4 regions of the Desulfallas thermosapovorans DSM 6562 genome follow, and region 4 is predicted to be linked to each of the others. Evidence: riboswitches for the same ligand, from Rfam matches in the RefSeq annotation. Region 4 holds a riboswitch; each other region holds the start of a gene.
What was found. A riboswitch is a leader RNA that binds a small molecule or an ion and turns the genes downstream of it on or off. The one in region 4 is predicted to bind molybdenum cofactor.
Positions count from the first base shown of each region.

Region 1: another riboswitch for molybdenum cofactor. It lies ahead of LX24_RS03345 (molybdopterin-containing oxidoreductase family protein); the one in region 4 lies ahead of LX24_RS12440 (ABC transporter substrate-binding protein).
Region 2: another riboswitch for molybdenum cofactor. It lies ahead of fdhF (formate dehydrogenase subunit alpha); the one in region 4 lies ahead of LX24_RS12440 (ABC transporter substrate-binding protein).
Region 3: another riboswitch for molybdenum cofactor. It lies ahead of LX24_RS11135 (molybdopterin-binding protein); the one in region 4 lies ahead of LX24_RS12440 (ABC transporter substrate-binding protein).

Region 1 is NZ_VNHM01000003.1:23,163-26,297, forward strand. It holds gene LX24_RS03345 (molybdopterin-containing oxidoreductase family protein) at 1-1,771, opposite strand, end outside; molybdenum cofactor riboswitch at 1,911-2,027, opposite strand; gene LX24_RS03350 (AzlC family ABC transporter permease) at 2,182-2,874, shown strand; gene LX24_RS03355 (AzlD domain-containing protein) at 2,861-3,135, shown strand, end outside.
Region 2 is NZ_VNHM01000013.1:9,825-12,959, reverse strand. It holds gene fdhF (formate dehydrogenase subunit alpha) at 1-1,921, opposite strand, end outside; molybdenum cofactor riboswitch at 2,126-2,246, opposite strand; gene nuoE (NADH-quinone oxidoreductase subunit NuoE) at 2,929-3,135, shown strand, end outside.
Region 3 is NZ_VNHM01000013.1:17,310-20,444, forward strand. It holds gene modB (molybdate ABC transporter permease subunit) at 1-277, opposite strand, end outside; gene modA (molybdate ABC transporter substrate-binding protein) at 279-1,067, opposite strand; molybdenum cofactor riboswitch at 1,585-1,704, shown strand; gene LX24_RS11135 (molybdopterin-binding protein) at 1,838-2,863, shown strand; gene LX24_RS11140 (molybdopterin-dependent aldehyde oxidoreductase) at 2,927-3,135, shown strand, end outside.
Region 4 is NZ_VNHM01000016.1:54,062-57,196, reverse strand. It holds gene LX24_RS12450 ([Fe-Fe] hydrogenase large subunit C-terminal domain-containing protein) at 1-26, opposite strand, end outside; partial or broken gene LX24_RS12445 (NAD(P)/FAD-dependent oxidoreductase) at 478-791, opposite strand; molybdenum cofactor riboswitch at 1,084-1,205, shown strand; gene LX24_RS12440 (ABC transporter substrate-binding protein) at 1,352-2,227, shown strand; gene LX24_RS12435 (acyl-CoA dehydrogenase family protein) at 2,365-3,135, opposite strand, start outside.

The DNA.
Region 1 (3,135 bases), on a different contig from region 4:
ACAACATGGGGTTGTTCACGGTATGGCCCTGGGTGTGCACGGCACAGCGGCCAAAGGTCAGGCGGAATTGCCCTTTGGGCGGCCGTTTCGGGGCAGTGTAAGGTTTTAAAGATGGAATACCCTGTTTTTCGAGCCTCTCGGAAATAATATCGATTTTACCGGAGGGCGTTTTAAACCTGGGTTCCGTAAAGGGCGGGTCTTCAACGGGCTGGGCCAGGTTTACAAAACCGGTGGCATTGAAATCCTCAGGCCGTACCCCGGTGCCCTCCAACTGGTAGTTCCAGATATCCTCAATAGAGCTAAAGGCCAGCTCGCCAATCCCCAGGCGCCTGGCCAGCCCGCAGATGATCTCCCAGTCCGCCCGCGTATCGAAGCGCGGCTGAACAGCCCGCCGGCGCACGAAGAAATAGGGCCGTAGCCCGTTTTTACAGGCCATGATACTTTCCCGCTCGAGATAGGTGGACAGGGGCAGCACTATATCTGAATACCAGGCGGTGTCCGACCACGTAAAGCTAACGGATACCAGCAGATCCAAATGATCGAATATTTGCCGCAGGCGATCCGGGTCGGGAAAACCCATCAAGGGATCATGGCGGTAGGCGATATAGGCCTTCACCGGGTATGGTTCACCGGTTTCCATGGCCTTGTAAACCAGGTGGGCCAAGCCCGGCCCCGCATCAAAATGCTTGTAAAGCCACCCCACACCGTCCGCACGCTTCTCGGTGGGCTTGGGGAACAGGTCCGCCAGTTTATTCAAACCCTTCCTCCCAACGTCGCCGGGTTTTTTGGTAAACATCAAACCACCCCTGGCACCGATGGAACCCAGGAGGGCATTGATGATATAAGCTGTACGGGAGACATAAAAAGAATCGGTATAGCGGGCGGTCATCCAGCCGGGGTGCCAGATCACGGCCGGCCTGGCGGCGGCAATTTCCTGCACGAAGCGCCGGATTTCACCGGCGGGAACCCCGGTTTCCCCTTCGGCCCATTCCGGGCTGTACGGGCGTACAAATTCTTCCAACTGGCCGAGATCATTTATCCAGCGGGCGGCATATTCAGCATCATAGAGTTTCTTGAATAAGAGCTCGTGAATAACTGCCAGGTTAAGGGCGTAGTCACTTCCGGGTCTAACCAATAGGAACCGGTCAGCCTTCGTCGCCGAAATAGTGGCCCGGATATCAATAACCGTGATCTTGCAGCCCGCGTCCATGGCTGCAGTCAGGTTAGTAACCTCCTGCACGTTGATAGCCTCAAATATATTGCGTGTTTGAAATACCACATGCCTGGCGTTTTTATAATCGTAAACCAGTTCCTCGCGGCCTGCACCGGTGACGGAAATGCAGGCGTGGTGCACATTGCGGGCACAGGAACTGTCGTGATTGGTATAGTTGGGGGAGCCCAAACCGCGCACAAACGCCTGGTGCAAATCTTTAAACGGCCCGCTGCGGTCCGAAAAGGCGACGCTGCGCGCCCCGTGTTTATCCATCACCGCTTTGAGCCTGGCGGCGGTTTCCTCCAAGGCCTCATCCCAACTGACCTGGCGCCATTTACCTTCACCGCGCTTGCCCTCGCGAATCATTGGCCCCTGGATACGTTCATGATCATGAAGCAGTGCAATTCCAGCGGCACCCTTGGGGCATATGGTCCCCTTCATCGCAGGTACGTGAGGATTTCCCTGGAGCAATTGCACATTGTCATTTTTTACCTCGGCCATGATGGGGCAACGCACAGTGCACATACCGCATACGCTGAATACCTGTTGGGTGGTCATATACCGAATTCTCCTTTTAACTTAATGATATGGTTCAAATTTAAAATAATTTTTCGACAAGTTCACAACCTGTTTTACCGGTATTAATGGAAAATAAACGGGCTTTGTCCTGCCAAAAGGAAACAAAGCCCGGTCATACCCAGGGTTTATCATCTCCTTTCCGCAATGGGAGGCAGGCCGGTTTCCCGGCATACCCTGCCGGTTCAAGAACCATAACATGGTTAACAGGTTATTGAACTCGGAGAGCTGTTTTAATTTATTGATTATTCAAACCAGTAGTATTTTATATGATGCTTGATAACGCGTCAAGAAAGTAGCGGACTTGGCAAAAAATAATAATGAAAAAACGCGTTTAAAGTACTATAATAGGTAAAATATTGTTATTCTTAAAACTGGAACGGGGACGTAAAATGCAAACGCAAGAATTGAAACAGGGAATAAACGACTCCATCCCGATAGTGTTGGGCTATTTACCTTTGGGTTTTGCCTTTGGGGTGCTGGCAACTGATGTGGGCATGTCAATTGTCCAGGCCACCATGATGTCGGTGTTGTGCTTTACAGGGGCCGGACAGTATATCGCCATTGGAGTTTTGCAAGCCGGCGGAGCGGTATTCACCATTATCCTGGCCAACGTTTTAGTGAATTTAAGATATTTGCTGTTTTCCACATCACTGGTGCCTTACCTCAAGGGCCATGTCCCAACCGCCACGGGCAGCATTTTATCCTACGGGCTGACCGATGAAACCTATGCCGTGGCCATGAACCGCTACCAGCAGCATGCGCCCACCGCTTCCTACATGGCTGGACTTAACCTTAGTTCACATACTGGCTGGATCGCCAGTACATTGCTGGGCGCCATACTGGGCAGCTATATCGGCGACACGGACCGCCTGGGCCTGGGTTTTACTCTGCCGGCAATGTATATTTGCCTGCTGGTGCTTATGATCAGAAATAAACCGGATGTTATTGTGGCTTTATCCTCCGCCTTTATTTGTTTGTTAATTGGTTATTTAATGCCTGCCACCATGGCAAATATGTTTAATATCATCATAGCAACCATTGCCGCAGCCAGTTTGGGGGTGTTCATCAGTGAGCGGAAATAGTATCTGGATCATGATCATCGGTGTTTCGCTGGTGTCCCTGTTGCCACGTATCCTGCCGGTGGCAATGTTTTCCCGCTATGAGTTCCCTGAACCGGTGAAACGGTGGCTCTCCTTTGTGGCCCCGGCGGTTTTGGGCGCTTTAACGGCGATAAGTGTACTGGCACCGGAGGGCGAAATTAATATCAGTATTCAGAATAAATATATCTGGGCCTTCATACCCACACTGCTGGTGGCCATCAAAACCAGAAGCCTGTTCTACAG
Region 2 (3,135 bases), on a different contig from region 4:
GCACCACCAAAAACTCCAACTTCTCCAGGCCGGAGCGGATATGATTGCTGTTGGGGTCAGTGAGCACGGGATTTTCACCCAGGATATACATTGCTTTCAGCTCACCGGAGTTGGCTTTATCGAACATTTCGGGAATCATCAGCCCAATGTCACCGGACAGGGATACGCCCCAGGCCTTCTCGAACTTTTCCCGGGCTGCCGGGTCAATCACCTTCTGGTAGCCTGTAAACACATTGGGCAGCGCCCCCATGTCGCAGGCACCCTGCACGTTGTTTTGACCCCGTATCGGGTTCACCCCGGTGCCCGGGCGTCCCAGGTGGCCGGTGAGCATGGCCAGGTTGGCAATACTCATGACATTGTTTGTCCCGCATACGTGCTCGGTAATACCCAGGGTATAAAAAATCATCGCCTTGTCGGTACCGGCATAGAGACGGGCCACGTCATACAAATCCTGCACCGGTATACCGGTCAAACCGGACACGTATTCCGGGGTATATTTCTCAACGGTTTCCTTCAGCGCCTCAAAATTCTCGGTTCGCTCTTCCACAAAGGCCCGGTCATAAAGCCCTTCTTTAATGATGATGTGCATTAACCCGTTCAGGAAGGGAATATCATTACCGGGCCGGATACGCAGCCAGTAATCAGCTTCCTCCGCCAGTTCTATCCGCCGCGGGTCCACAACAATCAGTTTTGCCCCCCGGCGGGCTGCCTGCCTCATTTTATAACCAATAACCGGGTGTGCTTCGGTGGTATTGGTACCTATCAATAATAACAGTTCAGCCTGCTCAATTTCCGAAATTGAGTTGGTCATTGCGCCGCTGCCGAAAGAAGTGGCCAGACCGGCCACCGTGGGAGCGTGTCAGGTACGGGCACAATGGTCCACGTTATTTGTGCCCATCACCCCCCGGGTAAATTTCTGCACCAGGTAATTCTCTTCATTGGTGCACCTGGCCGAACTGAGGGCGGCAAAGGAATCGGCACCATACCTGTTTTTTATTTCGCTTAGCCTGGCGGCAATCAAATCCAACGCCTCGTCCCAGGAAGCGGGCTCGAAATTACCGTTGCGTTTAATTAAAGGGGTAGTGAGCCGGCGATCGCTATAAATAAAGTCCCAGCCGAACCTTCCTTTAATGCACAGGGCACGGCTGTTTACCGTACCGTCCGGGCTTGATTTAACCCCCACCACGCGACCGTCATGAACACACAGGTCGAAACTGCAGCCCGTACCGCAAAATGGGCAGGTGGTCCTCACCTTTTGCAATTCCCAGTTTCTGGCCTTGCCCTTGATCTGTTTTTCGGCCAGTGCCCCGGTGGGGCATACCGAAACACAGTTGCCGCAGAAAACACAATCCGATTCCACAAAGGGTACATCATAAAATGTGGTGGCCTTGGTATTAAAACCACGGTAGGCAAAGTCCAGGTTATTCTTGCCGGTTATCTCGGCACAGGCCCGGATACACTTGCCGCACAAAATACACTTGTTCAGGTCGCGAACAATAAAGGGGTTGCTTTCCTCAATGGCATAATCATGTTTTTCCCCGTCAAAGGGAGTTGTCTTGACGCCGTATTCATAACAGTATTGAGCCAGCTTGCAGTCCCCCATTTTCTCGCAGGTAAGGCAATCCTGGGGGTGATTGGCGATCAATAATTCCAATATGGTACGCCTGGCCTCAATTACTGCCGGCGAATGGGTTTGCACAACCATACCCGGGGTTACCGTGGTTACACAAGAGGCCGGCAGGTTGCGCATACCTTCGATTTCCACCACGCATAAACGGCACGCGCCAAAGGGACTGAGATCCGGTTCATAGCAAAGCCTGGGAATGTGAATGCCCGTTTGCTCGGCGGCATTTAATACCGTAGTACCTGCCGGGACTTCGATTTGCTGACCGTTTATAGTCAAGTTGACCATTTCCGCCATCCAACCACTCCTTTTCATTAGTCTAATGGCTCCGCAGTCTGTTGCCTTGCCACAGCAACCGGTGAACCTGCCGCCGTTACTGGAACAAAAGTGACCCGGAAACACAAAAAATCTCCAGCCATGGCCGGAGACTTTTTGCGTTAATCTCAAAATTATTTATCAGGCACTAAAACACGGCGCAAAGTATGCACCTAAAAGATTCTCTACCTGATTTAACAAGCCCCTTTCCAACCACGGGAGGCAAACTCGTTTCCGATTTTACCCAACGGCTTAACTGCCATGGCCAATCCGCTTTAGGCAGAAAAACTCGGAGCACATGATTAAGTTTTATATTGTTAGTAGATTTGACGGTCCGGTTAAAAATCCTGCTTTATCAAAAAATTTTGCAAACAAGATACCTGACTCCCATGATAAAGCAAATACAATCAACCATTTTGTGAGATATTTTATTAAATTTATAAAAAACCTATTGCTTTTTTTATTTTCTTTTTTTATTATAGTTATAAAGTATAATTAAATATAATGATTTGTATTAGCAAAACTAATAGTATTAACAAAATAATTCTGCAGTATTTTCGTAATATAGCTGTATAAAACGCCGCACTACTTAAGTCACCAATCTCCGCACAACATAAAATCTATTCTTTCTTTGATTTTGAACTGAATCAAGCAAATATCACCAGTACCATTTGTTAATTTATTTGCTATAATTTATTTGTTATAATTTTAAGGTTTATATTACCATAGTTTGTGAATATTTGCACAATTTTATTGGTAAACATTTAATTTGTTAGCAAACGATGGCACTATCGCGGGAAAGGTAAGGTTACAGGCATTGACGCGACGGCAAGTCATGCTGGTTTTATGTAACCGGTGCATGCAGGTATTTGAAGAATACTACCCCCGTACTACGGGAGGTGTTGAGTTTTTATGGTCCAAGCCCAAGCTTGGGCCCTCCAAACCGGAAAATTCCGGGAGCAATTTTATTAAACGAGGAGGAATGGAAGATGAGTCATGCATGTATGTGCAGCTCTCCCAATGAAGAAGAACTTTACCCGCTGGTTGACCAGGTTATTGAAAAGTACCGGGGCAACCCCAAAGAATTAATCACGGTATTGCACCGGATACAAAAACTATTTGATTACCTGCCCAGACAAGCGCTGGAGAAGGTGTCCGATGGACTGGGCATGTCCCTCAATGAAATTCACGGAGTG
Region 3 (3,135 bases), on a different contig from region 4:
CCCACCAGGTAAAAATAAGGGTTAATCCCAGGCCGGCCAGGGTATGCCCCAGCAAGCCGTTTTTGCCGATGATCATCAAAAGACCATACCCGATGACCGAGGGGGGTAGCACCATGGGCAAGGTAATCAGGGCTTCCAGCACATCCTTGCCGGGAAACTCCAGGCGGGAGAGAAGTCTGGCCAGGGGCAGGCCGGTGATTAAAACCACCGTGACGGCAATCAGGGCCACCCTGATGGAAAGGAACACCGGAAACCAGTCATTTAATTGCACAAACATATTATGGTGCCTTTAATTCTCCGGGGTTTTTAAAACCGTACCGGGCAAATATTTCCCTTGCTTCCGGACCGTCAAGGAAATTCATAAATGCCTCTGTTGCCGCTTGCTGTTTGGTGTTCTTGATGATGGCCATGGGGTAGACGATGGGTTTATGTGTATCTGCCGGAGCCGCCGCCAACACTTTGATATTATCGCCCATCAGTGCATCTGAATGATAAACCAGCCCGGCATCCACGTTTCCGGTTTCCACATAGGTCAGCACCTGGCGCACATCTTTGGCCAACACCAGCTTGGGTTGGATGGCATCCCACAGGCCCATGCCGGTCAGCGCCTCCCGGGCATACTTGCCGGCGGGTACTGACTCCGGCGCACCGATGCTGATTTTGTTGACCTGATCCCCGGTGAGCTCATCAAAGCCGCTCAAGGGGCTGTCTTTGCCTGCAATGAGGACCAGTTCGTTGCCCAGTAAATCGCTCCTGGAATCCTCAATAATGAGCCCTTTCTCTTCCAGGGCATCCATTTGGGATTGGCCTGCGGAAATAAACAGGTCCACCGGAGCTCCTTCCTCAATCTGTTTTTGCAGGGCGCCCGACGATGCGAAGTTATAAGTGAGGGTAACATTTGGATTTTCCCTGGTATACACTTGCTCGATTTCCCTGGCTGCATCCTGCAGGCTTGCTGCCGCAGAAACGGTGAGATTGATTTTTTCGCTGCTATCGTTGTCGCCGCAGCCGGTGAGGACAAGTAGAAGGATAAACATCCCCAAAGGTAATAGCAGTAGTCTCTTCATCTTCATTGCATAACCCCCTTCGTAATTTTACAGCAATGTTATTGGTTGGTTGACAAGTATTTTTCCAGGCGCAACAAGACATAACAACTGACAAATTGACTTGTTTGTAGCATTGTTGGGCGCAGTCTTTGAATGCGTTCAAGGTGGTATTGCGAAACACAACGTAACAAAACATATCATAACGTAACTATGCTGGTAATAATAAGGCACTTGTGATTAGTTTGTCAAGATATTTTTGTAATGTTTTGAACAGTGACGATATCCGTCTAAGATTTGTAATAAATGGGTGTTCCGATTTGGTTAGCCAGGAGAAAGTGGCGTGTCGTTTCGATACAATAGTGCCAAAATGGATCTATTGGCCGGCCGGGTATAATGCGGAATTCAAACATGTTGAGAATTGTTTGTCGAGCAAGAAAATATATGGCGGGCAATAGGGGAACGTGTCCTGAGCCTGGTTGTATTGTTTATTTGGCATGGGTCTTGCATATTACTATACACAGACTAACAACCAACAACAATATGATAACTGCTCCGAGCCAGGTATGTCTAAAGCGATTGCTATGATGGCCTGGCCGGCAGGGTTCGCTGGGAAACCGGCGGGCCTCCCAGTGCGGAAAGGAGTACAGTAATATACTTTTGGTCTATCAAAGGCCGGGGTGCTGTATCTTTACCGCATTCCGGTCTTTTTGTTTGCGTTTGGGGAATATTTCATGGACAGCTTGTGAAATATATCCTATTCTGTTTGCGTTTTGGCGAAGGGGGAGAAAACTGTGAAAGCGGTTCCGGTACAGGAGGCAGTGGGGATGGTGCTTTGCCATGACCTTACCGAAATTGTGCCCGGCAAGGTTAAAAAGCCGTTATTTAAAAAGGGCCATGTGGTGAAGCCCGAGGATATTCCCAGGTTGCTGGACATTGGTAAAGAGCATCTTTATGTGTGGGAAATGCGCGAAGGGATACTGCACGAAAATGAGGCGGCGCAGCGCATGGCCGCGGCGGCCGCCGGTGAAGGAGTTTATTTAACGGAGCCCAGTGAGGGCAAAGTTAGCCTGGTGGCCGCCATGGATGGGCTGCTGAAGATTAATTCCAGTGCCCTTTCTTTGGTTAATGAACAGGAACAGGTCATGTTTGCCACCTTGCACTCCAACCAGCTTGTTAAAAAGGACCGGGTGGTGGCCGGTACACGCATTATCCCGCTGGTAATTGATGAAAAAATCATCACCGGCGTGGAGCACATATGCCGGGATTCCTTTCCCTTAGTGGAGGTAAAGCCGTTAAAAGCTATGCGGGTTGGTCTGGTTACCACCGGCAGCGAGGTGTACAGCGGGCGTATCCAGGATAAGTTTGGTCCCGTGGTGACAGCTAAACTGGCCCAGTGGGGCAGTGAAGTTACCAGGCAGATTCTGGTGTCCGACAGTATAGATATGATTGTGACTGCCATTAATGAGTTAATCCGAGAGGGGGTAGATATGATCCTGGTAACCGGCGGGATGTCGGTGGACCCCGATGATGTAACGCCCGCGGGGGTGGTTGCCGCCGGGGGGCGCATAATCAGTTACGGTGCACCCGCTCTACCGGGGGCCATGTTCATGATGGCTTATATCGGCGAATTACCGGTAATGGGCCTTCCCGGGTGTGTTATGTATCATAGAAGCAGTATTTTTGATTTAATAGCACCGCGGGTTCTGGCAGGGGAAAAAATCTCGCGCCGGGATATTGCCGTTCTGGGTTATGGCGGGCTGTGTTCCAACTGCAGCCAGTGCCGTTTCCCCGACTGCAGTTTTGGCAAAAGCATTTAATGCGACGCCGGCAATGTATTTGGCCGGTTTAGCGCAAGACTATTAAAATAGGAGGTTAAGTTAATGATTAAGAAAAAGCTTAACATCAACGGTGCCAGCATGTCGCTGGTTGTTGACCCGGAAGCCCTTCTGGTGGATGTTATCCGGGGACAGCTGCACCTTACCGGTACCAAGGTGGGCTGCGGCAAGGGCCAGTGCGGCGCCTGTTCGGTGATTATGAACGGCAAAGTTATCCGTTCCTGTATCACCAAAATGAAAAGGGTACCCGATGA
Region 4 (3,135 bases):
ATTTCCTCGTACTTTGATTCAGGCATTCGGCTCACCTTTTATAATATTGGTCAATATATGTAATATTGCCGTTTTCTGATTAATTATGAGTCGAAACCTGTAAAAATAATGCAGTTTTTCCATCTAATAACGAGTTATACCGGCATTGCAAGACAATAGATGGCTTATAAATATAAAAGAGACAAAGTTAAAATATTTACCACCGGCGGCAAAAAAATAAACTACCCCAGCACGGGTAGTTTTGGCCTGACTTCGCTAATTCAATAAAAGCGGTATAACTTTTATATCGGTTTTACACTCCGGACAGGTAACCCGGCAATGTTTCGGTAATTTATCAAAGGTCACTTCTTTACCGCAAAAGGTACATTTTACTGCCGGTTTCCCGTCACTGTTTCTATATTCCCGGGCTTTATCATCCAAACTGCAAGACGAACAACTTCCGCAACCTGACATACATTCTCTCCCCCCGATATTTTTTTATAGTGTGACCGCACTCTCACCGGCTACATAACCTGAGGGCCAGGCCCACTGCAGGTTGTAACCACCGTAGTCCCCATCGATATCGAGCACCTCCCCGGCGAAAAAAAGCCCGGGCACCAGCTTTGAAGCCATATTTTCTGGTCCACGTCCCGGACAGCTACTCCTTCGGTGGTTACCTGTGCCTGCTGCCAGGTATTGGTGCCGGTAACTACAAAGCGCCAATCCTTTAATATATCTATTATAGCATTTCTCTCCGCCGTGGTAACCTGTCCCGCCGGTTTGTGAATATCTGCAATCCCGGCCTCTTTAACAGCGGTACAGCGCTGAGGGCAAGTATGGGAGGACCGGAAATACCGTAATCAGTAAACAGTATCTCCACTTTGATTTTTTCCCGCCATTATTAACCTTCATAAATTAAGACCCCTATCACCTTTTGTCAAACAGTACCCGCAGCTTACCATAATTTATTAAACTAAATCCAGTCAAATCCTTCTAACAAAATATTGACCGGCCCGTCCGAATTTTATGGCAGCATGCAGACAAAACTATGGTTATGTACCTATTGCAAATAAATTTTTACAACGTTATTATTATATAAATGAGTAAAATATAACTCTTCGAGTCGGGATATCCTGCAGACTTTATGTTATGGATGCCTGACCGGTAGGGTGGACCGGGAAACCGGACCGCCTCCCATTGCGGAAAGAAGAGAACCGCTAGGTTATAACCCTGCATGCTCCTTCTTGGCAATGCAGGGCTTTTTATTTTTTCCAGGATCATAAGACAAGGAAGGGGGGAAAATAAAGCTTAGCGGTTTTATTCCCAGTAGTTATATTGAAAAAAATAAACAAGGAAAAGGGAGGAATAATTAATGCAAAGAAAAAGCCCGCTTATTGTGATGATCTTAGTGCTGGCGCTGTTGACGGCGCTGGTGGGCTGCGCTCAGAATGCAAATGACAACCAGCAGCAGGAGCAACAATCGGCCCAACCGGATAATAAAAATATTATCCTGGCCACCACCACCAGCACCCAGGATAGCGGTTTGCTGGATGTGTTGGTACCCCAATTCCAGGAACAAACCGGCTACACTGTTAAAACAGTGCCCGTAGGGACCGGGCAGGCATTGGAAATGGGCAAAATGGGCAACGCCGATGTGCTGTTGGTACATGCTCCTGACGCCGAAAAGCCGCTGGTGGAAGACCAGACGGTCATTAACTACCAGCTGGTTATGCATAATGATTTCGTGCTGCTGGGCCCCCCCGGGGACCCGGCCCAGGTGAAAGGTACCACCGATATTCTGGAGGCATTCAGAAAGATAGCGGATAATGGCGCATTGTTTATTTCCCGGGGCGATGACTCGGGTACTGATAAAATGGAAAAAAGCCTGTGGAAAGACGCCGGAATTGACCCTGCAGGACAAGCATGGTATCAGGAAACCGGTCAGGGCATGGGTGCCAGCATAACCGTAGCCAACGAAAAACAGGCCTACATACTCAGTGACCGCGGTACCTTCCTGGCCCAATCAAAAAACATCGATCTGGAGATTGTTTCCGAAGGTGACGAAGCGTTGAAAAACATTTACCACGTCATGCAGGTGAACCCGGAAAAATTCGACCGGATTAATGCCGAAGGGGCCAAAGCCTTTGTGGAGTTTATGATCGATAAAGATACCCAGGAAACAATCAAGGAATTCGGTGTGGATAAATACGGCAGTCCGCTGTTCTTCCCTGACAGGCTGGACGGTTAAAAAAATTGTACCGCTCAAGGATAAACAACAGACCCTCTATCGCCTGACCAAAAAGGTGCAAGCCAGTCAATTCAGCTGACTGCACCTTTTCATTTTTCAATTTTATCTCGTCATAGCAACACTTAATAAAAAAGCCGTTACTTACCGCTTAACATATTTTTGGCAATAACCACCCGCTGAATCTGGTTGGTACCTTCATAAATTTGGGTGATTTTGGCGTCGCGCATCATCCGCTCCAAGGGGTACTCCTTCATATAGCCATAACCGCCCAGCACCTGCAGCGCGTCAACCGTAACCTGCATGGCTGTATCCGAGGCAAACAGCTTGCACATGGAGGAAAACAGGCTGATATCGGTGGTCGAAGTATTATTCTCCGCAGCATGTTCAATTAAGAAAGCAGCTTTATAAACCAGCTGCCGGGCCGCTTCCACCCGGGTGGCCATATCCGCCAGCATAAATTGCAGCCCCTGGAAAGTAGCTATGGGCTTGCCGAATTGAACCCGCTCTTTGGCGTAATTAACGGCATAATCCAGAGCTCCCTGGGCAATACCAACAGCCTGGGCACCGATAACGGGACGGGTACGGTCAAGGGTCATCATGGCAATTTTAAACCCGTCACCCTCTTTACCCATCAAATTTTCCACCGGAACAGGACAATTATCAAAAATAACCTCCGTGGTTTCAGAGCCCCTAATGCCCATTTTATGTTCCTTTTTGCCAATAATTATACCAGGGTAATTTTTCTCCACAATAAACGCGCTTAAACCTTTTAATCCAGCCTTGGGATCTACGGTGGCGAAAACAGTGAATACATCGGCAATACTACCGTTGGTGATAAAGCACTTTTGCCCCGAAAGCAAATACTTATCCCCTTCCCGCACAGCCCTTGTCTTCACAGCGCCCGCGTC